One region of the Clostridium sp. X genome, then DNA from elsewhere that is predicted to be linked to it. Evidence: a T-box and tRNA genes for the amino acid it is inferred to sense, from the RefSeq annotation. Region 1 holds a T-box; the other holds one or more tRNA genes.
The links. The T-box of region 1 lies ahead of pheS (phenylalanine--tRNA ligase subunit alpha). A T-box ahead of a tRNA ligase gene usually reads a tRNA of that ligase, here a tRNA-Phe.
Positions count from the first base shown of each region.

Region 2: it has a tRNA-Phe gene. The T-box ahead of pheS (phenylalanine--tRNA ligase subunit alpha) is inferred to sense a tRNA for this amino acid. The anticodon was not compared.

Region 1 covers NZ_CM146912.1:2,284,059-2,299,447, forward strand. Annotated here, with positions in the region: gene thrS (threonine--tRNA ligase) at 1-1,045, shown strand, start outside; gene rpmI (50S ribosomal protein L35) at 1,401-1,598, shown strand; gene rplT (50S ribosomal protein L20) at 1,631-1,990, shown strand; gene ACX0KU_RS11450 (TrkH family potassium uptake protein) at 2,070-3,407, shown strand; gene ACX0KU_RS11455 (potassium channel family protein) at 3,419-4,078, shown strand; gene ACX0KU_RS11460 (TrmH family RNA methyltransferase) at 4,100-4,885, shown strand; T-box leader at 4,961-5,185, shown strand; gene pheS (phenylalanine--tRNA ligase subunit alpha) at 5,239-6,258, shown strand; gene pheT (phenylalanine--tRNA ligase subunit beta) at 6,286-8,667, shown strand; gene ACX0KU_RS11475 (cell division protein ZapA) at 8,748-9,341, shown strand; gene ACX0KU_RS11480 (hypothetical protein) at 9,514-9,945, shown strand; gene ACX0KU_RS11485 (aminotransferase class V-fold PLP-dependent enzyme) at 9,999-11,144, shown strand; gene ACX0KU_RS11490 (putative Se/S carrier protein) at 11,280-11,549, shown strand; gene ACX0KU_RS11495 (glycosyltransferase family 2 protein) at 11,616-12,536, shown strand; gene ACX0KU_RS11500 (glycosyltransferase) at 12,635-13,555, shown strand; gene ACX0KU_RS11505 (hypothetical protein) at 13,655-14,422, opposite strand; gene ACX0KU_RS11510 (hypothetical protein) at 14,632-15,000, shown strand; gene ACX0KU_RS11515 (hypothetical protein) at 15,135-15,389, shown strand, end outside.
Region 2 covers NZ_CM146912.1:1,083,787-1,099,175, reverse strand. Annotated here, with positions in the region: gene ACX0KU_RS05660 (DUF4349 domain-containing protein) at 34-1,065, shown strand; gene ACX0KU_RS05655 (NAD-dependent protein deacylase) at 1,130-1,858, opposite strand; rRNA gene rrf (5S ribosomal RNA) at 1,983-2,099, opposite strand; rRNA gene ACX0KU_RS05645 (23S ribosomal RNA) at 2,180-5,084, opposite strand; rRNA gene ACX0KU_RS05640 (16S ribosomal RNA) at 5,310-6,818, opposite strand; gene ACX0KU_RS05635 (peptidylprolyl isomerase) at 7,242-7,985, opposite strand; tRNA gene ACX0KU_RS05630 (tRNA-Lys) at 8,140-8,215, opposite strand; rRNA gene rrf (5S ribosomal RNA) at 8,221-8,337, opposite strand; tRNA gene ACX0KU_RS05620 (tRNA-Phe) at 8,683-8,758, opposite strand; rRNA gene rrf (5S ribosomal RNA) at 8,766-8,882, opposite strand; rRNA gene ACX0KU_RS05610 (23S ribosomal RNA) at 8,963-11,867, opposite strand; rRNA gene ACX0KU_RS05605 (16S ribosomal RNA) at 12,093-13,601, opposite strand; gene ACX0KU_RS05600 (lysostaphin resistance A-like protein) at 14,040-14,942, opposite strand; gene ACX0KU_RS05595 (hypothetical protein) at 15,120-15,389, opposite strand, start outside.

The DNA.
Region 1 (15,389 bases):
AGAAATAGAAACTCCTATTATTTTAAGTAGACACCTTTGGGAGAATTCAGGACATTGGGATCACTATAAAGATAATATGTATTCTGTAAAGATAGATGAACAAGACTTTGCCATTAAACCTATGAACTGTCCAGGTGGGATGCTTGCATTCAAGACAGCAATACATTCATATAGAGAGCTACCATTGCGTTATGCTGAGCTTGGAAGAGTTCACAGACATGAGCTTTCAGGAGCTCTACATGGACTTATGAGAGTAAGAGCTTTCACACAAGATGATGCACATATATTTATGCTTCCAGAGCAAATAAAAGATGAAATAAGCGGCGTTGCAAAATTAATCGATAAAGTTTATAGCACTTTTGGATTTAAGTATCATGTAGAATTATCTACAAGACCAGAAGACTCAATGGGTACTGATGAAGAATGGAAACTTGCTGAAGATGGATTAAGAGAAGCTTTAGAAGAATTAGGACTTAAATATATAGTTAATGAAGGTGATGGAGCTTTCTATGGTCCTAAGATAGACTTCCATTTAGAAGATTGTATAGGAAGAACGTGGCAATGCGGAACTATTCAGCTAGATATGCAAATGCCTCAAAGATTTGATCTAAGTTATATTGGTAATGATGGAGAAAAGCACAGACCTGTAATGGTGCATAGAGTTGCATTTGGAAGTATAGAAAGATTTATTGGTATTTTAATTGAACATTATGCAGGTAAATTCCCGGTATGGTTAGCTCCTACTCAGGTGAAAATTCTTCCAATTTCAGATAAGTTTGCTGAATATGCAACAAAAATAAGAAATATTTTATTTGATCAAGGATTTAAAGTGGAAATAGATGGAAGAGCTGAAAAGATAGGTTATAAAATCAGAGAAGCTCAATTAGAAAAAGTGCCTTATATGCTTGTTATTGGTGAAAAAGAAATGAATGAAAATAACTTATCAGTAAGAAGTAGAGATAATGGAGATTTAGGATCTATGAATTTAGATGATTTTATCGCAAAAATTGATGAAGAAATAAAAGAAAGAGTAAATAATATATAAAAAACTATTGACATACTTTTCTTTAGATAGTAAAATACAATATGTTAAGAAGAAACAAAGCTGTTTCTCACCTTGCAGCACTGCTAGCTAGGTTATACATACATCAAACTAGGGGTTTAATTATTCTGTTATGTTATGTAATGTATGGGACAGCTTAAGGCTGTCCCTTTTTTATTTTTATACTGTAATATTTATATGCAATTCGCTGACTATTCTTAAAAAGAGAATGTTGTCTAATTCTCTTTGTATCAAAATAGAATATGTATGTGCTGTTGAAAAACAAGCAGAACTTGGAGTGAAAATATGATTATGATGTTAGCTCCAAAGAGAGCAGAGTTGAAAGGAGGAAACTTCAATGCCAAAAATGAAATCGCACAAAGGTGCAGCAAAAAGATTCAAAAAAACTGGAAGTGGAAAAATCAAGAGAGCTAAAGCTTTCAAGAGACACATATTAACTAAAAAGAGTGCAAAGACAAAGAGAAATCTTAGACAAAGCGCACTAGTTTCAGTTACTCAAGAAAAAGCAATTAAGAAGTTATTACCATACCTATAAAATAATAGTTTTAACAGAAGGAGGTTTACAATATGGCAAGAGTAAAAAGAGCCGTACACGCTCGTAAAAAACATAAAAAAATATTGAAGCTTGCAAAAGGTTTTTACGGAAGAAGAAAAAACACTTTTAGAGCAGCAAACTCAACAGTAATCAGAGCAATGAGCTTTGCTTATGTTGGAAGAAAGTTAAAGAAGAGAGAATTCAGAAGACTTTGGATAGCAAGAATAAATGCAGCTACAAGAATGAGTGGATTATCTTACTCAAAATTCATGAATGGAATAAAGTTAGCTGGAATTAATATGAATAGAAAAATGCTTTCAGAAATCGCAATAAGTGATCCAAAATCATTTGCTGATTTAGTTGAAGTTGCAAAACAACAATTAAATGCTTAAAATAAAGTGCAGCCTATAGAGCTGCACTTTATTTTATACATTTGATGAAATAATATGGTGAAGTGAAATTATAGGGGTGTTGAATTTGAAACGAAACAATAGAAAGCTTACTTCAGTTCAGATATTAGCCTTAGGTTTTTTTCTAGTTATTATAACTGGGACGCTATTGCTGATGTTACCGATTTCTTCTAGAAATAATGATGTAACTCCATTTATTGATGCATTTTTCACATCAACTTCTGCAGTATGTGTAACAGGACTTATTACACTAAATACTCCAGAACATTGGACCTACTTTGGGACAACAGTAATAATGATACTTATTCAAGTTGGAGGACTTGGATTTATGTCCTTTGCAACCTTATTTGCTCTTATTGTAGGGAAAAGAATTACTTTAAAAGATAGGTTAGTAATGCAAGAGGCAATGAACTCATTTTCGCTCCAAGGACTCGTAAAGTTAGCAAAGTATATACTAATTTTTACATTCTCTATTGAAGGTATAGGAGCACTGTTTTTATCAACAAAGTTCATTCCGGAATATGGTCTGGTGAAGGGGATATATTTTAGCATATTCCATTCAATATCTGCCTTTTGTAATGCTGGATTTGATTTAACTGGAAATAGCTTAATGGCATATGCAGATAATACAGTTATTATTTTAACAATAGCAGCACTTATAATTATAGGAGGTCTAGGCTTTGCAGTTTGGGCTGAGATCTACAATTATAAAGGGGTAAAAAGATTGTCAACTCATTCAAAGTTTGCAATATTTATGACAGTATTTTTAATAGTTGGTGGATGGATCTTAATGTATTTATTTGAGATGAGAAATCCAGAGACTTTGAAGAATATGTCAATAAAAGGACGGCTACTATCTTCATTTTTTGCATCAGTAACTCCAAGAACAGCGGGCTTTAATTCCATTTCAACCTCGGGTATGACTTTAGCTGGAACTTTTTTAACTATAATTCTTATGTTTATTGGAGGATCACCTGGAGGAACGGCTGGAGGAGTAAAGACAACAACCACGGGAATACTTTTAATGACTGTAATATCTGTAATTAGAAATGATGCAGATACTAAGTTATTTAACAGAACCGTTAAAAAGGCACTAGTGTATAAGGCTTTTGTTATATTTATAATTGCTTTGACACTTGTAATAGGAGAAACCATGATTTTATCATTTACAGAGGTAGGAGCATCCCTTGAATATATTTTATATGAGGTCGTATCTGCCTTTGCGACAGTAGGTCTTAGTTTAGGACTTACGCCAGAACTAAGTGATATAGGTAAATTTTTAATTGCTGTGACTATGTATATGGGTAGAGTAGGTCCACTTACTTTATTTTTAGCATTGTCAAATAGAAAAAATGGAAATGTAATAAAATATCCGGAAGCTAAAATATTAGTTGGGTAGAGGTGAAAAAGATGAAAAAGAAACAATTTGTAGTTATAGGACTTGGAAGGTTTGGATTATCTATTGCAAAAACATTATATTCATTAGGAAATGATGTAATGGCAATTGACCCTGATGAGGAAATTATTCAAGAAATAGCAGATAGTGTTACACATGCAGTACAAGCAGATGGAACAGACGAACATAGTTTAAGAGCACTTGGAATAGGTAATTTTGATGTTGCAGTAGTAACTATTGGGTCTAATGTTCAAGCTAGTATAATGACAGCTCTTTTAGTAAAAGATTTAGGTGTAAAGAAGATACTTGCAAAAGCACAAAGTGAATTACATGCCAAGGTTTTGAAGAAATTAGGAGTAGATAGAGTAATATTTCCAGAAAGAGATATGGGTGTGAGAGTTGCTCATAACTTAGTTGCAACTAATATACTGGATTATATAGAGTTATCTCCAGATTATAGCATAGCTGAAATTGTAAGTGCTGCCGAGTGGGAAGGGAAGTCTTTACAAGAGTTAAAGATGAGAACTAAGTATGGAATAAATGTCATGGCGTTAAAAAGAAATAATGAAGTGAATATTTCTCCTACGGCTGAAGATATTATACATGAGGGAGACATTATTGTAGCTATCGGTGGAACAGAGGAATTAAATGAGCTTGAAAATAAAATAAAATAAACCTATTTAAGAGGTGGTTTTTTGAACATAATCCAAAGCAAAGATAATTCTATACTAAAAGAAGTAAAAAAGTTACATAAAAAGAAATTTAGAAATGAAACAGAAAGCTTTCTTGTTGAAGGATTTAGATTTGTGGAGGAGGCTTTGATGTCCTCCTTCAACATACCATATATATTTATAAGCGAAAGCGTTATGGATAAGTATATAAATTCTGATGTTAAAAAAATGATTCAAGAAGATACAGAAGTTTATTTAGTATCAGATAGTATTTTTAAAGATTTATGTGAAACTGTAACTCCACAAGGGATTTTGGCAGTAGTTAAAAATAGAAAAGTAGATTTTCAGAATAAAGAAGGTTTTTATATATTAGTAGATAGAATACAAGATCCAGGCAATATGGGAACTATTATAAGAACTGCCCATGCTAGCGGAGCATTAGGTATAATTACTACAAAAGGCACTGTGGATATTTATAATGATAAGACATTGAGATCTACAATGGGTTCAATCTTTAATATTCCGATAATAGAAGATATAGATTTGAAATTGTTAAATAATCTTAAGTCTATGGGATTCAAACTTATTGTAAGTTCTTTAGATACGGATAATAATTTTTATGATATTGATTTAAAGACAAAAGCTATTATAGCTGTAGGAAATGAAGGCAATGGTATTAGTAATGAAATTTCCAGGTTAGGAGATGAAAAGGTAAAGATACCTATGCCTGGGGGAGCGGAATCATTAAATGTTGCAGTTTCAGCTGCCATAATGATGTATGAAGCTGTTAGACAAAAAAATGTAGTATAAATGAAAAAAAATTTGCAATTTTTTTTCATGATAGATATAATATTACTTAAGTTTACAAACAAATATAATTAAATAATATAGACTATGATGGAGAGAGTAGATATAGGAATTTTTTTAGGGAGAAAAAGCCATAGACTGTAAGCTTTTTTATGAATGAGTATATTGAAGTTCACTCTGGAGTCCTAATTGTGAAGTTAGTAGCAATTAGCGGTAAACCGTTAAATTTATGAGAGAATGATGATGTTTGAATAGAGCATTGTTGTTAACAAGGGTGGTAACACGGAATACTTCGTCCCTATTTTTAGGGAGGGAGTTTTTTTTATTTTTATAAACTATTTGAAAGGAGTAAAAAAATGAGAGAAAAACTAGAAGTAATAAAATTAAATGCTCTTGAAGAGTTGAAGAGTGTATCAAGTAGGACAGAACTTGAAAATATAAGAGTAAAGTACCTTGGGAAAAAAGGAGAGCTTACTCAAATATTAAGAGGCATGGGAGGGCTTTCCGCAGAAGAAAGACCAATTGTAGGAAAGGTTGCCAACGAAGTTAGAGAAGAGCTAGAAACAGCTATAGATAAATATCTTAGTGATATGAAGAACAAAGAAAAAGAGATAAAGTTAAAGAGTGAAATAATTGATATCTCAATGCCTGGAAAAAAGCAGACTATTGGTAAGAAAAATCCTCTTGAATTAACTTTAGATAGTATAACAGATATATTTATATCAATGGGATTTTCTATAGAAGAAGGTCCGGAAGTAGAGAAAGATTATTATAATTTTGAAGCATTAAATATACCTAAAGATCACCCCGCGAGAGGTGAACAGGACACTTTTTACATAAATGATGATGTAGTTCTAAGAACACAGACATCACCAATACAAATACGAACAATGGAAAGTCAAAAGCCACCTATAAAAATGATAGCTCCAGGAAAGGTTTATCGTTCAGATGCAGTAGATGCTACACATTCTCCTATATTTTATCAAATAGAAGGATTAGTAATAGATAAGGGAATAACTTTCGCTGATTTGAAGGGAACCCTAGAGATGTTTATAAAAAAAATGTTTGGAGATAAAATGGAAACTAAGTTTAGACCTCATCATTTTCCTTTTACAGAACCATCAGCAGAGATGGATGCCACTTGCTTTGTATGTGGAGGAAATGGATGTAACGTATGTAAAAATAGTGGATGGATTGAAATTCTAGGTTGTGGAATGGTTCATCCTCAAGTACTTAGAAATTGTGGAATAGACCCAGAAGTATATAGTGGATTTGCATTTGGTTTCGGATTGGACAGAATGGTAATGCAGAAATACGAACTTGATGATATTAGATTATTATACGAAAGTGATATGAGATTTTTAAATCAGTTCTAATTATTAATATACACAGGAGGTAAGAAAATGAAGGTTCCAGTTAATTGGCTTAAAGATTATATAAATATAGATAATATATCACCGAAAGAATTAGGGGACGCTCTAACTTTATCAGGCTCAAAAGTAGAGGAAGTAATAGTCACTGGAGATGTTGTAGATAAAATTGTTACAGGAAAAATATTAAAAATAGAACCCAATCCAGAGGCAGAAAGACTTTCAATCTGTCAAGTTGATATTGGTGAAGCAGAGCATATTCAAATAGTTACTGCTGCAAATAACATGAAAGAAGGGGATGTAGTCCCAACTGCACTACATGGATCAACTTTAGCTGATGGTACTAAAATAAAGAAGGGTAAACTTAGAGGTGCTGTTTCAAATGGAATGTTTTGTTCAGAAGAAGAGCTTGGCATAGCAGGAGATGAACCAGTACATGGGCTTATGATTCTTCCAGGAGATACACCTGTTGGAAAAGACATAAAAGAAATAGTAAACATGCAAACAGCTATTATTGATTTTGAAATAACATCAAATAGACCAGATTGCTTAAGTATAGTAGGTATTGCTAGAGAGACAGCAGCTACATTAGGTAAAGAATATAGAATGCCTAGTTTAGAATATAAGGTATCTTCTAATAAGAGAATTGAAGACAGTATAAAAGTAGAAATAAGAGATAGTCTTTGCAGAAGATATATGGCTCGTCAAGTAACTAATATAAAAATAATGCCATCACCTCAATGGATGCAAGAAAGACTTTTAGAAGCAGGAGTAAGACCTATAAATAACATAGTAGACATAACAAATTTTGTTATGATAGAAATAGGTCAACCAATGCACGCTTTTGATAGAAGGGAAATAACTTCTGATGTTATAGTAGTTGAAAGAGCAAAGGATGGAGAGAAGTTCACTACTTTAGATGGTGAAGAAAGAACTTTAGATTCAGAAATATTAAATATTAAAGATGGAGAAAAAACTATAGGACTTGCTGGGATTATGGGAGGACTTAATTCTGAAGTTAAAGATGATACCACAGAGATTGTCTTTGAATCCGCTAATTTTAACGGAACAAATATAAGAATATCTTCTAAAAAATTAGGCTTAAGGACAGAAGCATCAGCAAAATTTGAGAAGGATTTAGATCCTAATTTAGTAGAAGTTGCTATAAATAGAGCTTGTGCATTAATAGATGAACTAGGCGCAGGAGCAGTAATGGAAGGTACAATAGATATCTATCCTGAGGAATTAGAATCTCATGGACTAAAAGTAGATTCAGTCTGGATTAATAAATTTTTAGGAATAAATATATCTAAGGATGAGATGAAAGAATATCTAGATAGATTAGACTTAAAAACTACAATTGAAGCTGATAATCTAATAGTAACTGTACCAACTTTTAGATGTGATGTTAATATAAAAGAAGATGTTGCAGAGGAAATCGCAAGGATATATGGATATAATAAGGTACCTTCTACAATTCCAAGTACACAACCTACAAAAGCAGGAAAGAATGAAACACAATTACTAAGAACTAAGTTAATAGATACTTTAATAGGAAGTGGACTTAATCAGGCAATAGCCTATTCTTTTGTAAGTCCTAAGGTTTTTGATAAGGTATTAATTTCAGAAGATAGTTCAATAAGAAATGCTGTATCTATAAAAAATCCATTAGGGGAAGATTATAGTATAATGAGAACCACTTCAATTCCTTCTATGATGGAAGCATTGTCAAGAAACTATTTAAGAAACAATGAAGTAGTTAAATTATTTGAAATAGGAAAAGTATATATACCTAATGAGAATACCTCTGAGTTACCAGAAGAGAGAAATACAGCTACCATAGGAATGTATGGAGGTGTTGACTATCTAGACTTAAAAGGTATAGTAGAAAATATTATAGATGTTTTAGGAATTAAAAATGTAAAATTCCAAAGAGTCAGTGATAATCCAACTTTTCATCCAGGAAAGACTGCAGGATTATATATTAAGAAAGAATTTTTAGGTATAGTTGGAGAAATACATCCAGATGTATCTGATAATTATGAAGTAGAAGAAAGATGTTATATAGCTGAGATTAATTTAGATGTATTGTTTAAATATGCCAATACTAATAAAAAATACACTCCTCTACCTAAGTTCCCGGCTAGTACAAGAGATTTAGCAGTAATAATAAATTCAGAAGTATTATCACAAGAAATTGAAGATATAATTAAAAATCAAGGTGGTAATTTACTTGAAAGTGCTAAGTTGTTTGATGTATATCAAGGTAAACAAATAGAAGAAGGAAAGAAAAGTATAGCGTATTCACTTATTTATAGAGGGGATAACAGAACTTTAACGGATAATGAAGTAAACAAAGTTCATGAAAAAATTGTAAAAGCACTTGAACATAAATTAGGTGCAGAGCTTAGATAAAGTTTTATTTCATATATTGAGAAAATATGTTAAAATATAAATAAATCAATTTATTGAATTTTGTCTAAGAGGGTGTTCAAATGAATATTGTAACGGTTAAAATAAATGGCGCAGAATATAATTTAAAAGGCGATGAGAGAGAAGAGTATCTACATAAAGTAGCAGGATATGTAGATAAAAAAATATCTGATGTGCTCAAAAAAAATAGTAGGCTTAGTATAGGAGATGCATCTGTTTTAGCAGCTTTGAACATAGTAGATGAAAAATTCAAGAGTGACAATCACGTCGAAGAGTTAAAAAGAGAAGTAGAAGATGCTAAAAAGGGAGAAAGAGTATTGCAAGCTCAGGTTGATGATCTGAAAAAACATATTAAAAACTTAGAGCAATTTAATGCTGAACTTCAAAATAAGTTAGAAAGTACAAAAAATGGTGACTACTTAAGAGAAGTTGAAGAAGATGCAAGAAGATTGAGAGATGAGTTAAATATACTAAGAGAGACATCAAATGAGTATCTTCTAGAAAAGAATAAGCTTAAAGCTGAAAACAAGGATTTAAAGTTCCAAGCACAATCATCTAAGTATAAAATAATGGATTTACAAAATAAACTTATAGAGAACCAAATAGATTTAGTAAAGATAAAGAAAAAAGATAATCCTTTATTAAATGTAAAATAGTGGTAAGAGTAAATTCTATAAAAAAGATGACTACCTGAAAATAATTTTAAAATTATTTTTAGGTAGTCTTTTTTCTTTATAAAGTAGGAAAATAGAGTGGTAAGGACATATTTATTAAATTTTGCTCATAATCTATATTAGAAAAGATATTCATTTTTGTGGAGGAATAATTATGTTTTGCAATGAAAAAAATAAAGCAGTTATTAAGGAAAAAATAATAGATCATTATCTATATATAGATGAAAATAAAAAGCTATTAAAAATTATAAATGAAAAAAACCAGGATATAGATGAAATTTTGAATAAATTAGAAATTCAGAACAAAATTATTTCTTCCATGAAAAACACAAATTCTAAATTGAAAGAATATATAATTATTCTTCAAAAATCTATAGAAGATATAGAAGATAAATTACATATGCTTAATATTGAAAAAGGCCTAGAAGAACAAAATTATTATAGAATAGTCAATGATTATGAAAATAAAATAAAAGAGTTGATAGAACAAAATGAAAGACTATTTATAGATTTAAACTTTAAAATGTCCTCATTATTAAGTTTAATAAATGAAAAAGATATAATAATACAAAATTTTATGAAATAAAATGTTTTTACTAGAATAATATTTTATATATTAATTTTTAGGAGATAATGTTCATGATATATTTTGATAATGCAGCTACTAGCTTTCCTAAACCAGAGAAAGTGTATAATGAAGTTTTAAGATGTATGAAAAGCTATGCGGGTAATTCAGGAAGGAGCTCTCATTCTATGGCAGTGAAAGCAGCTTCTAAAATTATGGATACGAGGGTAGAATTAAGTGAACTTTTTAATATAGAAAGCCCCTTTAACATTATTTTTACAAGCAATGCCACAGAGGCCTTAAATATTGGAATAAAAGGAATATTGAAAAAGGGAGATCATGTTATAAGTACAGTAATAGAACATAATTCAGTATTAAGACCTCTGAGCTATTTAAGTAAAAGAGGAATTGAAGTTACATTATTAGAGGTTGATGATAAAGGATATGTAGATACTAAGATTTTAAAAAAAGAAATTAAGCAAAATACCAAAGCTATAATAATAAATCATGGATCTAATGTATTAGGAACAATCCAAGATATTAAGAGCATTGGAAGAATAGCAAAGGAGGAAGGAATATTATTTTTAGTAGATGCTTCTCAAAGTGCTGGAGTTATATCTATAGATGTAATAGAAAATAATATTGATTTATTAGCTTTCCCAGGCCATAAAGGTTTATATGGACCACAAGGAACTGGAGCTATATATATAAAGGATGGTATTCAGGTAGAAGAATATAACCAAGGGGGAACTGGAAGCAATTCTTTATCTATGGAGCAGCCAGAAATTTTACCAGATAGGTTTGAGAGTGGAACATTAAATACACCAGGAATCGCTGGCTGGTGTGAGGGAGTAAAATTTATAAAGAAGGTTGGTATAGATAAGATTAAAGAGCATGAAATTGAATTAGTACAATACTTATTAGAAGAGTTGATGAAGCTTTCTTATGTGAAAATTTACGGAGATACTGATTATAAAAATAGGTGTGCTGTAGTTTCTATTAATTTAGATAATATTGATAGTTCGGAAGTGGGTAATTTATTGAGCGAAAAAGGAATTGCAGTAAGAACGGGATATCATTGTGCGCCACTTATTCACAGAGTAATTGGTACACATAACATGGGCACTATTAGAATAAGTCCTGGATATTTCAATACTTTTGATGATGTGGAGAATATTATTAAGTCTTTAATAGATATATATGAAAGAAAAACTATATAACTAGGGATTTTTAATAAACTAAGTAAGAATATAAGTTATAATAGTAACAGACTCATATCCAATTAGATATTATATATTAAAGAAGGTAGGGATTAATTTATACTTCATAAAGGTTCTAATAAGGAGATGAGCTTTATGACAAAAAATGAAGAAAAGGTTATTGGTATTTTTGCTTCAAACAATCAAACCATATTATTATATAATAAATTAAGAAAAGATGGGTATGATGTTGCGCTTTTATCAGCTCCAAATAAATTTTCAGTAGGATGTACTAAAGCTATTAAGTTCAATATAAGTGATATCGACATTGTAAAGGAAGAAATAAAAAAGAATAAACTCCTATGTGAGGGTATGTATAGGAGAGTTATAAGTGATAATAAAATAACTTATGTCTTAATAAGTTAATAATAGATAGATTAAACGAGTCTAGAAAATGGACTCGTTGTTCTTCTGATAGGAGGAGTTTATAATTTGAAAGATAATATTTTTCATTTTAAAAAAAACTTAATCTATGTGTCTATAATTATTGCTTGTAAAAATGAATTAAATAACTTGAAATGGACAATAGATTCTATAATGAAATCTAAAAATTTACTTAGCTTTGAAATTATTGTAGTAGATGATGCATCGAATGATGGAAGTACAGAATTTTTAAAATCTGATTTAGATATGTATAAGGATATTATTTTCATAAAAACAACAGGTTTAGGAGTTGCAAATGCGAGAAATAAAGGAGTGGAGTCTGCTAATGGAAAATACTTGTTTTTTTGTGATGCACATATAGAAGTACCAGATGGGTGGTTAGATGCTCTAGTGAGTACCTTAGAGAGCTCAAAAGCCCAGTTAGTGGCACCTGCAATTGTAGATATAAAAAATCCTTTAATTCAAACTTACGGTGCAACATGGAATCATAAGTTTGAAGCTAATTGGATCGTAAATAACCCTATTAGTATTGTTGAAACACCTTTTATAGGTGGAGCAGCACTTGGTATTAGTAAAGAAGTATTTAAAAAAATATACGGATTTCATCATTTATTTAAGGGGTATGGTGTAGAAGATCAGGAATTATGTCTTAAAGCATGGCTTTATGGATATAAAGTTGTAGTGAATCCAAATATAAAAATAAAGCATCTTTTTAGGAATGTTTATCCTTATAAAATAAATCCTTCTAATGGTATTTATAATACTTTGTGCTTAGCATACTCTCATTTTAATAAAGAACGAATTACTAAAATTATTAATATTTTAAAAATTTATAATTCATTTTCTGCTACAGCAATACAAATAAAGAAAAATCAACATTTGATTTTTGAACAAAGAGAAAAATATTTTAATGAACGTATTAATGACGATGATTTTTTCTTTAAGAAATTTAATATTATAATACTTTGATTTATTTATATAAGAGGAATATTGGTTATTAAGGGAATAACTTATATTTTTTACTCATATGATAGATTAATGAGAAATAATTTAAAGGAGTCTATGCATTGACAAATAATTTTATTGTACCTTCAGATATAATAGATGTTTCAATTATTATTCCATGCAAAAATGAAGTGAGCAATTTAAAGTGGACAGTAGATTCTATAATTAAATCTAAAAATTCACTAAGCTTTGAAATTATTGTAGTAGATGATAAATCAGAAGATAAAAGTTCAGAGTTCTTAGAAAGTAATTTAAGTAAAAATATTTATAAAAGGGTTACTTTAATAAAAACAAATAATGTAGGAGCTGCTGTAGCAAGGAATATTGGGGCAAAATCAGCTAAGGGGAAATACTTATTTTTTTGTGATGCTCATGTAAAAGTTCCAGATAAATGGATAGACAAGCTTGTAAATACATTAAAAATGTGTAATGCTGATTTAATAGCACCATATATTGCTGATATGTCAAACCCTTTATTAGTAGGCTGTGGTCAGACCTGGACTAAAGAATTGAGCATACAATGGTTATTAGATAAGCTTAACGAAGGATCAGAAATACCAATAGCTTGCGGTTGCACTTTTGGTATAACAAAAGAAGCTTTTGATAAAATAGAGGGTTTTAATAATCTATTTCAAGTGTGGGGTAAAGAAGATGAAGAATTGTGTTTTAAAGCTTGGCTTTATGGTTATAAAATAGTTATAAGTTCTAATGTGATAGTGAGACATCTTTTTAGAAAGAAACATCCATATACTGTTACAAAGTCAAATGTACTATATAATATGTTATGTATGGCATATTCTCATTTTGGAGAAGAACGACTTGCAAAAACAATAAGTATCGCAAAACAGAATCCTTATTTTTTAAGTGCATCTGAAAGGATAAAAAAAAATAAAGAATTAATACTTGACCAGAGAGAAAAGCATTTTAAAAATCGTATTTATAATGATGATTTTTTCTTTGAAAAATTTAATATACAATTTTAAAAAACTTAAGTCCATGCGATAATATGCAGGACTTAAGTTTTTATTTTCCTTCTATACTTTTAAGTATAGAAATGAAGAAGTATTGTATAGTGTTTATTTTTAGAAGGTTAGTTCAATTGGACAGTTTGTAATTTTAAATTTACCTTGGAATTCAAATACTGTACCTGTATTACTTTCTGCTCCAGTTACGCAATCTGTAGGTCCTGCTATAAAAGAAGCTTTAATATCGGTGCAAGGAATTGGTTGACCGGAATATACAGATGCTTTAAATGGATTTGATACATAACCAATAACTTGATCTACAAGTACACAATTATTGCAGCACACTTTAAGTGTTCTTTGATTTGTATCTGGGGTTTCAAAATTATCTGGGCTTCCAGTACCATCAACGTGACAAATAGTACTAGGAGCGTTTGGACCATTTACAGTTAGTTGAGCATTTGCTGCATATTTTATACAACCTACTACTCTAACTGGATGTAATTTAATAGTGGTTGTTAAGCCGCCACTACAACCATCTGGTAAATCAGTACATTGACAAGTGATAGAGCAAGGTTCTTTGTCTATAATATAAAACAAATTACTTTTATAAAAAAGATCTTTAGTAGTAGGTGGTCCATCAGGAGTGCCAAATTCAGCAGGTATTGTAACTCTGCAGCAATAAGGTATCTCACATTGACATGGTTCCATACATGGAGAAGGTGTAGGTGTAGGTGCAGGATATTGATAGCTATCAATATCTAACTTTTCTATTAATTGAAGTTTTTCTTCTTCACTAATAGCAAGTTCTGAATCAGTAATCTTATTCATTTCTGACATTATATCCTTAATTTCATCAAATATTTTTTTTTCATAGATTTCTGACATTAATAATACCCTCCTTTATAAAAAACAAATGTTTAGAAATAAGTATCTCTACAATACATGATATGAATATATTTAAAAAAGAGTGATTACTTTAATAGGAGATTTAAGTTGATATTTTAAATGTTATAATGTGGTTCATTGTAGGCATAAACATTATTGTATCTTGCATAACATATATAAAGAGTAATATTATTGGAAGGTAAATTTTAGTGAATCAGAGTGATGATAAAGTAATATTGTACGAAAAAATAATTAAACAGAAAGATCAAAAAATTGATGAGCTACAAAATATGCTGGAAAATAAAGAAATAAAAATTAAGTTTTATCAAACAAAAATTGAAAATATATATAAACAATATAATAAGTTTCAGGAATATAAGGAAGCATTAAAGAATAATATATCTTTCTTACAAGAAAACTTAATAGATAAAGAGCAAAAAATTATAGAATTAGAAAATATAAGTAGAGCTAAAGAAAGTGAAATTATATTACTAAACCAGATAATGGAAGAAAGAGAAAGTGAATCTGTATTCAAGCGCATATTCAATAATAAAAATATTTCCAAAACTGATAGGTAATTTGAACATTATTCTAGTTATATTTTTTTATCAACGTGTATATTAAACTATTTAATTTATGAATAAACATAATAATCATCAATTTCATAATATTATTATAGGAATAACACTGTTAATAAATTAAGGAGAGATTTATGAAAGAAATACTATCAGAGCAAAGTATATCTAATGCAGTAAACAGTTTAAAAATATTAAACTGTTATAGAAATTATCAAGCGGTTCATCCAAAGGTAATTTATTTTAAGAATGGATGGAATGGATATAAATTTTGGATGGCATATACTCCTTACCCCTATGCCAATGATTTTTATGAAAACCCCTGTATTGCAGTATCTAATGACATGATAAATTGGATAGACCCTTTTGCAGTTAATCCATTAGATTCTGTT
Region 2 (15,389 bases), 1.2 Mb from region 1:
AATTACTTAATAGTATTTTAAGGATGCAATTTAATGATTAAATCAAAAACTAATAAAGATTATTTTAAGTATCTAAGTTTAGTATTAGCTACATTTTTAGTACTTTTAACATTAGTAGGCTGCGGATCATCTAAAAACTCTACCTCTGATATGGTAGGTTCTACAGAAAGCGTTCCTACATCAGAACCATCTTATCAAAAGAATAAAGACTCTGTCTTCTTAAAAGAATCAGAATCTTTAGCTCCTCCATCTACTAATTCTAATGTTCAAACGGGACATAAAATTATTCAAACAGGTCAAATAAATTTAGAAACTGTAAAGTTTGACGAAACAATAACTAGTGTTCAGAATTATGTTAATTCTATAGGTGGTTATGTCCAATCTTCGTCTATTCAAGGAAAAGGAATTGATATTAATAATGCTCCTTCAAAACGCCATGGTACTTTTACAGTAAGAGTGCCTCAAAATGAACACTCTAAATTTTTTACAAGCATTAAGATATATGGAACAATAACATATCAAGAATCAAAAGGAGACGATATAACTGAGCAATATTTTGATACAGAAGCAAGAGTAAAATCTTTACTTATTCAAGAGGAAAGAATACTAGATATATTAAAGAAAACAGATAAACTTTCAGATATCATTGAGCTTGAAAAACATTTAACTGAAATAAGATATCAACTAGATTCTCTCACAGGCAGCTTAAAAAAGTGGGATAACTTAGTAACCTTTTCAACTATAACGTTACAAATTCAAGAAGTTAAAGAAGTTACAAAAATCGCTCCTGAAAACTCTAATGGATTATTAAAGAGAATGGCTTATGCGTTTACTAATTCTATAAAGCAACTAGGTATATTCTTTCAGGCTTCTTTAATATTTATATCAATTATATTACCATTTTTGGTTGCTTTTACACTAATTGTTTTAGTAATATTGTATATTTGTAAAAAATACAATAAGTTAAATCATGGCAGAAATATTATGTCAACAACTACTTCAACTGATGATTTAAAGAATGATTATAATGCTAAAAATGATACTACTCAAAAGGATAATACTTAATAAGTAAAGGCTATATAAATCTCTTAAGTAGATGAGATTTATATAGCCTCTACATTTTTGCTAATTAAATTATGGATTTAAGTACTTTTCCTATACTATCATTAATAACTAAATCTGCTTTATTATCAAAAGACGTAGCTTCCTTATTTATGAGAACTAAGTTTTTTCCATTAAAGTACTCTATTAACCCTGCTGCGGGATAAACTATAAGGGATGTTCCACCTACAATTAAAGTATCCGCTTCCCTAATATGTCTAATAGCATTCTCCATAATATTCATATCTAGAGCTTCTTCATATAATACAACATCTGGTTTTATAACTCCATCACATTCACTACAATGAGGTATAAGTTCTTTACTATCCATAACATACTCTAAATTAAAACCTTTATTACATTTCATGCAATAGTTTCTAAGTACTGAACCATGCAGTTCTAATACATTTTTAGACCCTGCCATTTGGTGAAGTCCATCAATATTTTGTGTTATAACAGCTTTTAATTTACCCATGTTTTCAAGCTTTGCAAGGGCTATATGAGCATCATTAGGCTTAGCTTCTTTATATATCATTTTTGCTTTATAAAAGTCAAAGAAATCTTCTGTATGTCTTATAAAAAAACTATGACTTAACATAATCTCTGGAGAATGAGAGTAGTTATTTTTAGTTTTATATATCCCATTAGTTGACCTAAAGTCTGGTATATTACTCTCTGTTGATACGCCTGCTCCTCCAAAAAATACAATATTTGAACTATCTTTAATTATTAATTTAAGTTGATTAATATTCTCCATTCTATACCATCTCCTAAGTAAATTCTTATAATATGATTATACACCAAAACATATTATATCTACTATTAATATAGGAACTCAAAAAATATAAAAACACTAAGCAAATGCTTAGTGTTTTAACCTTACCTGGCGATGTCCTACTCTTCCACACCGTCTCCAGTGCAGTACCATCGGCGCTGTGAAGCTTAACCATCGTGTTCGGGATGGGTACGGGTGTATCCTTCACGCCATAATCACCAGATGACCTAACATCCAAATTAATTGAATGAGTGTCATTGAAAGAATTTTGTTCTCTCAAAATTGCACAGTGAATTTAATATTTAGATCAAGTCCTCGATCTATTAGTATTAGTCAGCTGAGTACATTACTGCACTTACACCCCTAACCTATCAACCTGGTAGTCTTCCAGGGATCTTACTAGCTTACGCTATGGGAAATCTAATCTTGAGGTGGGCTTCACGCTTAGATGCTTTCAGCGTTTATCCCTTCCCGACATAGCTACCCAGCTGTGCTTCTGGCGAAACAACTGGTGCACCAGAGGTCAGTCCATCCCGGTCCTCTCGTACTAAGGACAGCTCCTCTCAAATTTCCTACGCCCACGGCGGATAGGGACCGAACTGTCTCACGACGTTCTGAACCCAGCTCGCGTGCCGCTTTAATGGGCGAACAGCCCAACCCTTGGGACCGACTACAGCCCCAGGATGCGACGAGCCGACATCGAGGTGCCAAACCTCCCCGTCGATGTGGACTCTTGGGGGAGATCAGCCTGTTATCCCCGAGGTAGCTTTTATCCGTTGAGCGATGGCCCTTCCATACAGAACCACCGGATCACTAAGTCCGACTTTCGTCCCTGCTCCACCTGTATGTGTCGCAGTCAGGCTCCCTTCTGCCTTTACACTCTACGCGCGATTTCCGACCGCGCTGAGGGAACCTTTGAGCGCCTCCGTTACCTTTTAGGAGGCGACCGCCCCAGTCAAACTGCCCACCTAGCAATGTCCTGTGACCAGATTCATGGCCGCCAGTTAGAATTCCAGTACTGTCAGGGTGGTATCCCAAGGACGACTCCACGAAAGCTGACGCTCTCGCTTCTTAGTCTCCCACCTATCCTGTACAGACAATACCGAAATGCAATGCTAAGCTACAGTAAAGCTCTACGGGGTCTTTCCGTCCAACCGCGGGTAGCAAGCATCTTCACTTGCACTTCAATTTCACCGGATTTGCTGCCGAGACAGTGCCCAAATCATTACGCCATTCGTGCGGGTCGGAACTTACCCGACAAGGAATTTCGCTACCTTAGGACCGTTATAGTTACGGCCGCCGTTTACTGGGGCTTAAGTTCATACCTTCGCTTGCGCTAAGCATTCCCCTTAACCTTCCAGCACCGGGCAGGCGTCAGCCCCTATACATCAGCTTACGCTTTAGCAGAGACCTGTGTTTTTGATAAACAGTTGCTTGGGCCTGTTCACTGCGGCCTCCTCTCGGAGGCACCCCTTCTCCCGAAGTTACGGGGTTAATTTGCCGAGTTCCTTAGCAGCAATTCTTCCGACGGCCTTAGGATTCTCTCCTCATCTACCTGTGTCGGTTTGCGGTACGGGCACCAATTTGCTCCATAGAGACTTTTCTTGGCAGCGTGGAATCAGATACTTCGCCCATAGGGCTCCCCATCACACCTCAGACTTAAATTGAGCGGATTTGCCTACTCAACATCCTAAGTGCTTAGACGCACATCCAATAGTGCGCACATCCTATCCTCCTGCGTCATCCCATTTGTCAAACGCATTTTGGTGGTACTGGAATATCAACCAGTTGTCCATCACCTACGCCTTTCGGCCTCGGCTTAGGTCCCGACTAACCCTGGGAGGACGAGCCTTCCCCAGGAAACCTTAGATATTCGGCCAACAGGATTCTCACCTGTTTCTCGCTACTTATGCCAGCATTCTCACTTCTGCACTGTCCACCACTCCTTACGATATGGCTTCTACCTGTGCAGAAAGCTCCTCTACCACGTGTACGTAGTACACATCCATAGCTTCGGTGGTAAGTTTTAGCCCCGTTACATCTTCGGCGCGGGATCTCTCGACTAGTGAGCTATTACGCACTCTTTAAATGAGTGGCTGCTTCTAAGCCAACATCCTAGTTGTCTTAGAAATCCCACATCCTTTCCCACTTAACTTACACTTTGGGACCTTAGCTGATGGTCTGGGCTGTTTCCCTTTTGACCACGGATCTTATCATTCGTAGTCTGACTGCCGGGGTACCAGTATGTGGCATTCGGAGTTTGATAGGGTTCAGTAACTGTTGTCAGCCCCTAGCCCATTCAGTGCTCTACCTCCACTACTTAATTACCCGACGCTAGCCCTAAAGCTATTTCGAGGAGAACCAGCTATCTCCGAGTTCGATTGGAATTTCTCCGCTATCCACAGCTCATCCCATGGTTTTTCAACACCAACGTGGTTCGGACCTCCACGGAATTTTACTTCCGCTTCATCCTGGCCATGGATAGATCACCCGGTTTCGGGTCTACGATATGCAACTAGTTGCCCTGTTCAGACTCGGTTTCCCTTCGGCTCCGCACCGTAGGTGCTTAACCTTGCTACATATCGTAACTCGCTGGCCCGTTCTACAAAAAGTACGCCGTCACACATTAACGTGCTCCGACCGATTGTAGGCACACGGTTTCAGGTTCTATTTCACTCCCCTTCCGGGGTTCTTTTCACCTTTCCCTCACGGTACTGCTTCACTATCGGTCACTAGGTAGTATTTAGCCTTGGGAGATGGTCCTCCCAGCTTCCCACAAGGTTTCACGTGTCTCGTGGTACTCTGGAGTAGATCTACTTCTCTCTTCTTTTTGCCTACAGGGTTATTACCTTCTACGACAGAACTTTCCAGTTCTCTTCGACTAAAAAGATTGAAGCGTTATGATCTATCCGCAACCCCAGAAACAAAGTTTCTGGTTTGGGCTCTTCCCCTTTCGCTCGCCGCTACTGAGGGAATCGATTTTTCTTTCTCTTCCTTCTGGTACTTAGATGTTTCAGTTCCCAGAGTGTACCTCTATATACCTATGAATTCAGTATATAGTACATGATGTTTATCATGTGGGTTTCCCCATTCGGAAATCTACGAATCACAGGCTGTGTGCGCCTACTCGTAGCTTATCGCAGCTTATCGCGTCCTTCTTCGGCTCCTAGTGCCAGGGCATTCACCGTGCGCCCTTTCTAACTTGATCGTTAGACGCTTGTAAACATAAATGTTATACAAGACTTCACTCCTCAGATATACTGAGTGAGATTTATTACTAAAACTAATTACTTAGTTATAGTAGATTTCTTAATATTCACTGTGCAATTTTCAAAGAACAATTAATGAAAGACATTAGTCTTTCAAAATTAAACAGAATTAAGGATAAATTATTTCCAGTCTATGAAAGCTGTGAGCTTTCATTTCTCCCTAGAAAGGAGGTGATCCAGCCGCAGGTTCTCCTACGGCTACCTTGTTACGACTTCACCCCAATCACCAATCCCACCTTCGACTGCTGGCTCCTTGCGGTTACCTCACAGGCTTCGGGTGTTACCGGCTCTCATGGTGTGACGGGCGGTGTGTACAAGACCCGGGAACGTATTCACCGCGACATTCTGATTCGCGATTACTAGCAACTCCAACTTCATGTAGGCGAGTTTCAGCCTACAATCCGAACTGGGACCGGTTTTTTAGTTTGGCTCCCCCTCGCGGGTTTGCTTCTCGTTGTACCGGCCATTGTAGCACGTGTGTAGCCCTAGACATAAGGGGCATGATGATTTGACGTCATCCCCACCTTCCTCCTGGTTAACCCAGGCAGTCTCGCTAGAGTGCTCAACTTAATGGTAGCAACTAACGATAAGGGTTGCGCTCGTTGCGGGACTTAACCCAACATCTCACGACACGAGCTGACGACAACCATGCACCACCTGTCTTCCTGCCCCGAAGGGCTTCCTCTGTTACGAGTAATTCAGGAGATGTCAAGTCTAGGTAAGGTTCTTCGCGTTGCTTCGAATTAAACCACATGCTCCGCTGCTTGTGCGGGTCCCCGTCAATTCCTTTGAGTTTTAATCTTGCGACCGTACTCCCCAGGCGGAATACTTATTGCGTTTGCTGCGGCACCGAGGGTGGTACCCCCCGACACCTAGTATTCATCGTTTACGGCGTGGACTACCAGGGTATCTAATCCTGTTTGCTCCCCACGCTTTCGTATCTCAGCGTCAGTTACGGTCCAGAAAGTCGCCTTCGCCACTGGTGTTCTTCCTAATCTCTACGCATTTCACCGCTACACTAGGAATTCCACTTTCCTCTCCCGCACTCTAGATACCCAGTTTCAAATGCAGCGCCCAGGTTAAGCCCGGGAATTTCACATCTGACTTAAATATCCGCCTACATACTCTTTACGCCCAGTAAATCCGGACAACGCTTGCCACCTACGTATTACCGCGGCTGCTGGCACGTAGTTAGCCGTGGCTTCCTCCTTGGGTACCGTCATTATCGTCCCCAAAGACAGAGCTTTACAATCCGAAGACCTTCATCACTCACGCGGCGTTGCTGCGTCAGGGTTTCCCCCATTGCGCAATATTCCCCACTGCTGCCTCCCGTAGGAGTCTGGACCGTGTCTCAGTTCCAATGTGGCCGATCACCCTCTCAGGTCGGCTACGCATCGTCGCCTTGGTGAGCCGTTACCTCACCAACTAGCTAATGCGCCGCGGGTCCATCTCAAAGCGGATTGCTCCTTTGATTATCTTCTCATGCGAAAAAATAATGTTATGCGGTATTAATCTCCCTTTCGGGAGGCTATCCCCCTCTTTGAGGCAGGTTACCCACGTGTTACTCACCCGTCCGCCGCTAATCCGTTCCCGAAGGAACTTCATCGCTCGACTTGCATGTGTTAGGCACGCCGCCAGCGTTCGTCCTGAGCCAGGATCAAACTCTCAATTTAAAAGTTTAATCTGTTACTCATTACTTAAAGTTTTTGACTGGCATTTTATTCACCTTAATTTCTGTTTAATTTTCAAAGACCAAGTTTTCTTTACTGCCTTTCGACAGCTTAGTTATTGTATCAACTTTAAGTTGTTTTGTCAACAACCTTTTCTTAGTTGAAATTGTTTTTTCTTCGCTCTCTCGAAGCGACAAGGAATATCTTATCAAAATAAAATATATTATGTTCTTATGAAAAGCCTATTATACAATGTTATATCATTTATACTTTACTTATCACATACTTTATTCAATTTTACGGTACAAGACACTCCTGGTAAAGTATATGATTATAGTAACTTATTTCTTAAGGAGAATATGATAGATTATATAAAAAAGGAGAATATAATCTATCATATTCTCCTTTTTTATATAATCTATATCATTATTTTATTTCTACTGAATACTTACTTTTTAATTCTTCTGCAAAAGACATATATTTATTATTTTGTTTTTCTTGTAATAGTTGAGCTTTCAGCATATCCTTTACTTTATCAAAAGAAGGCACTTCTGTCTCTACTTTATCATTTACTACTATTAAGTGGTATCCAAATTGAGTTTTTACTGGTTCACTTAATGCACCTATTTCTAAAGAAAATGCTGCATCTTCAAATTCTGGAACCATTTGTCCTCTACCAAATTGTCCTAGGTTCCCGCCTTCAGCACTTGATGGGCAAGTCGAATATTCTGCTGCTGCATCTTTAAATGATAATCCACCTTTTATCTTTTCAGCTACTTCATTAGCTACTTCTTCTGAATCTACAAGAATATGACTTGCTGATACTTTACCTCCAGCATTAAACATATCCTTATTAGCTTTATAATACTCTTCTGCTTCTTTATCTGTCACACTCACTTCAGAAATCACTTTATCTATAGCCATTTGAGTAAGTGCTTCTCTTCTTAACATTTCTAACCTTTCCATAAATTCTTCTGATTTATCTAGGCCATTATCCTTTCCATAGTTATAAAACAACTCAAATGAAACTAATTGCTCAACTAAATGTCTTTTACCTTGTTCTGTAGACAAATATGCTTGTTTGTCTCTAGGAAACTTCCCAATTGAAGCTTCAACTTCATGTTCTGTTATTTCTCTTCCATTAACTTTAGCTAATATTTTGTTATTCATACATAAACTCCTTTAAAGATATTTGAAAGCCTAAAGCTTACCAATCTATAATAACATACAAAGGTTTGTATACGTAATACTTTTTAAAACACTATATTAATGAAATAATTATTTAGTAGTAAAATAAAAAACGCACTTCATATGAAGTGCGTTTTGGTGATCCACCGGAGAATCGAACTCCGGACAACTTGATTAAAAGTCAAGTGCTCTACCGACTGAGCTAGTGGATCATATAACCTGGCGATGTCCTACTCTTCCACACCGTCTCCAGTGCAGTACCATCGGCGCTGTGAAGCTTAACCATCGTGTTCGGGATGGGTACGGGTGTATCCTTCACGCCATAATCACCAGATGACCTGACATCCAAAATCTTCGATTTTGTGATGGTCGGTTACTCCTCAATATCAGTTGAGCGAGTTTCCTTGTCCTTAAGAATTTTAGTACTCATCAGTTGTACTGAGAAGTTTTCTACTTATCTCTAAGCACAATAGCTATTATATCAGCCATATTATAACTTGTCAACACATTTTTTATATTTAAATTTTAATATATATGAAATAATTAATTTCTTTGTATTAACACTTATAATCTGTATTTAATCTAAGCTAGATAACACTATTAATATTACTATCATATTAATGATAAGTAATTTAAGCAAATAAAAAAACTCTAATTGCGTACGCAATTAGAGTTTTCCTGGTGGCTCGACCAGGAATCGAACCAGGGACACGAGGATTTTCAGTCCTCTGCTCTACCGACTGAGCTATCGAGCCATATTAAACCTGGCGATGTCCTACTCTTCCACACCGTCTCCAGTGCAGTACCATCGGCGCTGTGAAGCTTAACCATCGTGTTCGGGATGGGTACGGGTGTATCCTTCACGCCATAATCACCAGATGACCTAACATCCAAATTAATTGAATGAGTGTCATTGAAAGAATTTTGTTCTCTCAAAATTGCACAGTGAATTTAATATTTAGATCAAGTCCTCGATCTATTAGTATTAGTCAGCTGAGTACATTACTGCACTTACACCCCTAACCTATCAACCTGGTAGTCTTCCAGGGATCTTACTAGCTTACGCTATGGGAAATCTAATCTTGAGGTGGGCTTCACGCTTAGATGCTTTCAGCGTTTATCCCTTCCCGACATAGCTACCCAGCTGTGCTTCTGGCGAAACAACTGGTGCACCAGAGGTCAGTCCATCCCGGTCCTCTCGTACTAAGGACAGCTCCTCTCAAATTTCCTACGCCCACGGCGGATAGGGACCGAACTGTCTCACGACGTTCTGAACCCAGCTCGCGTGCCGCTTTAATGGGCGAACAGCCCAACCCTTGGGACCGACTACAGCCCCAGGATGCGACGAGCCGACATCGAGGTGCCAAACCTCCCCGTCGATGTGGACTCTTGGGGGAGATCAGCCTGTTATCCCCGAGGTAGCTTTTATCCGTTGAGCGATGGCCCTTCCATACAGAACCACCGGATCACTAAGTCCGACTTTCGTCCCTGCTCCACCTGTATGTGTCGCAGTCAGGCTCCCTTCTGCCTTTACACTCTACGCGCGATTTCCGACCGCGCTGAGGGAACCTTTGAGCGCCTCCGTTACCTTTTAGGAGGCGACCGCCCCAGTCAAACTGCCCACCTAGCAATGTCCTGTGACCAGATTCATGGCCGCCAGTTAGAATTCCAGTACTGTCAGGGTGGTATCCCAAGGACGACTCCACGAAAGCTGACGCTCTCGCTTCTTAGTCTCCCACCTATCCTGTACAGACAATACCGAAATGCAATGCTAAGCTACAGTAAAGCTCTACGGGGTCTTTCCGTCCAACCGCGGGTAGCAAGCATCTTCACTTGCACTTCAATTTCACCGGATTTGCTGCCGAGACAGTGCCCAAATCATTACGCCATTCGTGCGGGTCGGAACTTACCCGACAAGGAATTTCGCTACCTTAGGACCGTTATAGTTACGGCCGCCGTTTACTGGGGCTTAAGTTCATACCTTCGCTTGCGCTAAGCATTCCCCTTAACCTTCCAGCACCGGGCAGGCGTCAGCCCCTATACATCAGCTTACGCTTTAGCAGAGACCTGTGTTTTTGATAAACAGTTGCTTGGGCCTGTTCACTGCGGCCTCCTCTCGGAGGCACCCCTTCTCCCGAAGTTACGGGGTTAATTTGCCGAGTTCCTTAGCAGCAATTCTTCCGACGGCCTTAGGATTCTCTCCTCATCTACCTGTGTCGGTTTGCGGTACGGGCACCAATTTGCTCCATAGAGACTTTTCTTGGCAGCGTGGAATCAGATACTTCGCCCATAGGGCTCCCCATCACACCTCAGACTTAAATTGAGCGGATTTGCCTACTCAACATCCTAAGTGCTTAGACGCACATCCAATAGTGCGCACATCCTATCCTCCTGCGTCATCCCATTTGTCAAACGCATTTTGGTGGTACTGGAATATCAACCAGTTGTCCATCACCTACGCCTTTCGGCCTCGGCTTAGGTCCCGACTAACCCTGGGAGGACGAGCCTTCCCCAGGAAACCTTAGATATTCGGCCAACAGGATTCTCACCTGTTTCTCGCTACTTATGCCAGCATTCTCACTTCTGCACTGTCCACCACTCCTTACGATATGGCTTCTACCTGTGCAGAAAGCTCCTCTACCACGTGTACGTAGTACACATCCATAGCTTCGGTGGTAAGTTTTAGCCCCGTTACATCTTCGGCGCGGGATCTCTCGACTAGTGAGCTATTACGCACTCTTTAAATGAGTGGCTGCTTCTAAGCCAACATCCTAGTTGTCTTAGAAATCCCACATCCTTTCCCACTTAACTTACACTTTGGGACCTTAGCTGATGGTCTGGGCTGTTTCCCTTTTGACCACGGATCTTATCATTCGTAGTCTGACTGCCGGGGTACCAGTATGTGGCATTCGGAGTTTGATAGGGTTCAGTAACTGTTGTCAGCCCCTAGCCCATTCAGTGCTCTACCTCCACTACTTAATTACCCGACGCTAGCCCTAAAGCTATTTCGAGGAGAACCAGCTATCTCCGAGTTCGATTGGAATTTCTCCGCTATCCACAGCTCATCCCATGGTTTTTCAACACCAACGTGGTTCGGACCTCCACGGAATTTTACTTCCGCTTCATCCTGGCCATGGATAGATCACCCGGTTTCGGGTCTACGATATGCAACTAGTTGCCCTGTTCAGACTCGGTTTCCCTTCGGCTCCGCACCGTAGGTGCTTAACCTTGCTACATATCGTAACTCGCTGGCCCGTTCTACAAAAAGTACGCCGTCACACATTAACGTGCTCCGACCGATTGTAGGCACACGGTTTCAGGTTCTATTTCACTCCCCTTCCGGGGTTCTTTTCACCTTTCCCTCACGGTACTGCTTCACTATCGGTCACTAGGTAGTATTTAGCCTTGGGAGATGGTCCTCCCAGCTTCCCACAAGGTTTCACGTGTCTCGTGGTACTCTGGAGTAGATCTACTTCTCTCTTCTTTTTGCCTACAGGGTTATTACCTTCTACGACAGAACTTTCCAGTTCTCTTCGACTAAAAAGATTGAAGCGTTATGATCTATCCGCAACCCCAGAAACAAAGTTTCTGGTTTGGGCTCTTCCCCTTTCGCTCGCCGCTACTGAGGGAATCGATTTTTCTTTCTCTTCCTTCTGGTACTTAGATGTTTCAGTTCCCAGAGTGTACCTCTATATACCTATGAATTCAGTATATAGTACATGATGTTTATCATGTGGGTTTCCCCATTCGGAAATCTACGAATCACAGGCTGTGTGCGCCTACTCGTAGCTTATCGCAGCTTATCGCGTCCTTCTTCGGCTCCTAGTGCCAGGGCATTCACCGTGCGCCCTTTCTAACTTGATCGTTAGACGCTTGTAAACATAAATGTTATACAAGACTTCACTCCTCAGATATACTGAGTGAGATTTATTACTAAAACTAATTACTTAGTTATAGTAGATTTCTTAATATTCACTGTGCAATTTTCAAAGAACAATTAATGAAAGACATTAGTCTTTCAAAATTAAACAGAATTAAGGATAAATTATTTCCAGTCTATGAAAGCTGTGAGCTTTCATTTCTCCCTAGAAAGGAGGTGATCCAGCCGCAGGTTCTCCTACGGCTACCTTGTTACGACTTCACCCCAATCACCAATCCCACCTTCGACTGCTGGCTCCTTGCGGTTACCTCACAGGCTTCGGGTGTTACCGGCTCTCATGGTGTGACGGGCGGTGTGTACAAGACCCGGGAACGTATTCACCGCGACATTCTGATTCGCGATTACTAGCAACTCCAACTTCATGTAGGCGAGTTTCAGCCTACAATCCGAACTGGGACCGGTTTTTTAGTTTGGCTCCCCCTCGCGGGTTTGCTTCTCGTTGTACCGGCCATTGTAGCACGTGTGTAGCCCTAGACATAAGGGGCATGATGATTTGACGTCATCCCCACCTTCCTCCTGGTTAACCCAGGCAGTCTCGCTAGAGTGCTCAACTTAATGGTAGCAACTAACGATAAGGGTTGCGCTCGTTGCGGGACTTAACCCAACATCTCACGACACGAGCTGACGACAACCATGCACCACCTGTCTTCCTGCCCCGAAGGGCTTCCTCTGTTACGAGTAATTCAGGAGATGTCAAGTCTAGGTAAGGTTCTTCGCGTTGCTTCGAATTAAACCACATGCTCCGCTGCTTGTGCGGGTCCCCGTCAATTCCTTTGAGTTTTAATCTTGCGACCGTACTCCCCAGGCGGAATACTTATTGCGTTTGCTGCGGCACCGAGGGTGGTACCCCCCGACACCTAGTATTCATCGTTTACGGCGTGGACTACCAGGGTATCTAATCCTGTTTGCTCCCCACGCTTTCGTATCTCAGCGTCAGTTACGGTCCAGAAAGTCGCCTTCGCCACTGGTGTTCTTCCTAATCTCTACGCATTTCACCGCTACACTAGGAATTCCACTTTCCTCTCCCGCACTCTAGATACCCAGTTTCAAATGCAGCGCCCAGGTTAAGCCCGGGAATTTCACATCTGACTTAAATATCCGCCTACATACTCTTTACGCCCAGTAAATCCGGACAACGCTTGCCACCTACGTATTACCGCGGCTGCTGGCACGTAGTTAGCCGTGGCTTCCTCCTTGGGTACCGTCATTATCGTCCCCAAAGACAGAGCTTTACAATCCGAAGACCTTCATCACTCACGCGGCGTTGCTGCGTCAGGGTTTCCCCCATTGCGCAATATTCCCCACTGCTGCCTCCCGTAGGAGTCTGGACCGTGTCTCAGTTCCAATGTGGCCGATCACCCTCTCAGGTCGGCTACGCATCGTCGCCTTGGTGAGCCGTTACCTCACCAACTAGCTAATGCGCCGCGGGTCCATCTCAAAGCGGATTGCTCCTTTGATTATCTTCTCATGCGAAAAAATAATGTTATGCGGTATTAATCTCCCTTTCGGGAGGCTATCCCCCTCTTTGAGGCAGGTTACCCACGTGTTACTCACCCGTCCGCCGCTAATCCGTTCCCGAAGGAACTTCATCGCTCGACTTGCATGTGTTAGGCACGCCGCCAGCGTTCGTCCTGAGCCAGGATCAAACTCTCAATTTAAAAGTTTAATCTGTTACTCATTACTTAAAGTTTTTGACTGGCATTTTATTTACCTTAATTTCTGTTTAATTTTCAAAGACCAAGTTTTCTTCGCCATCTCTCGACAGCTTATTCATTGTATCAACTTCAAAGTGTTTTGTCAACAACTTTTTTTAGTTGATGTCATCTTGTTTTGAGAACTCTTAAACTACTAAACTCTAATACTTAATCAACTACTTTATAAACTTCTGTTTAAGAACTAGTCACTTATTATTAGTGTTTGTTTTTTCTTTGCTCTCTCCAAGCGACAAGGAATATCTTATCAGAATAACTTGTTTGTATTTTGCTCAATCTTTTGTTAAACTCAAATTAAATCATATATACTTTCATTTTCTTTTATAATGTATGTTTTCCTTATATTGATACTCCTGGCAATGTATACGAGCTATAAGAAAATCGCTATGCAATTTTCTTATAGCTCGCCACTTTCCACACTATGATTGCACCTATCATTATAACTATAGTAGCAAGTATACCTGCTTCTGGTCCAAAACTACCACCGGTTAATATATTTTCTCTTACTATCTCAATATTATATACTCCTTTAGATTGAGTCGTCCCACTTACAGGAAAACCAAATACATTCCCTTGGAAGTAATTCCATGTGAAATGATACCCTATAGGCATCCAGAGACTTTTAGTTTTAATATACATATAAGAAAATAATAATCCTACTAGAAATATATTTAATAAACCAATAGTTTTTACATTAGGATTACCTAAGTGTAAAGCTGAAAATGTAACAGAAGTTATAATTGCAGATAACCATGGTTTTCCCATTTGATTCAAAGTCGTTTGTATATATCCTCTACATAAAATCTCTTCATTTAATGCAACAATAATATATAATGCTATTCCCCATAAAGCATTACTTGTAAAGTTAGGATTCATTAATGACTCTTTTAATGTTATATTTCTTGAAATTAATAAAACCATAAAAATTACAGTCATTGATCCTGACCCTAAGATAAGTCCCATTAATAATCCTTTTGCATTCTCTTTAATAGAGTTAAATCCAATGTTCTTAAATCTTTTGTTTTCTATAATTCTTAATACAATAAACATACTCATTAGCATAACTATAAAACCAAACAATTGTAATAAGAAAACTCCTACTTCTGTACTATAGAGATATTCTTCTATCTTTTTACTCTCTATAGGATTACGTATGTTTGCAATACTGTATATTATACTTAAGAGAAAACTCCCTAATGTAACACTAAGTATTGTATACAAAATAGTAACTAAAGCTATCTTAAATCCCGATCTTATTTCTTTATTTTTATTGGTAAACAATCTCATCAACTTTTCCCCTCCCCGCCTTTTATTTAAAATTAAAAGTCTGTATTCTACAACTATAATATTAATCTTTATGTTTATATATACTTTCATTATTTTTATTGCAAAAAAGTGATTATACTTTTTAAAGTACAATCACTTTTACAAATACTAAATATAAATTTCCTAATCAAAACATTTCTATATATCTATACTATTATCTATTAAATACCCAGTTCCAAGAAATAATCCTATATATACTGCTATACTATATACTACAGCTGCTATATTCACATCTAAGCTTGAATTCCTTATAGATATCATCGCTTGTTCATCAATATTCATATATTCTCCGTTAAGCTGAGCACTATTCTTAAGGAAATCAAAATGAAAGCTTATAGTTTGAGGAAAAATAGAGCTTATTTCATGCTGGATATAAAATATTATAATATTTAGTACTATAAATATTAC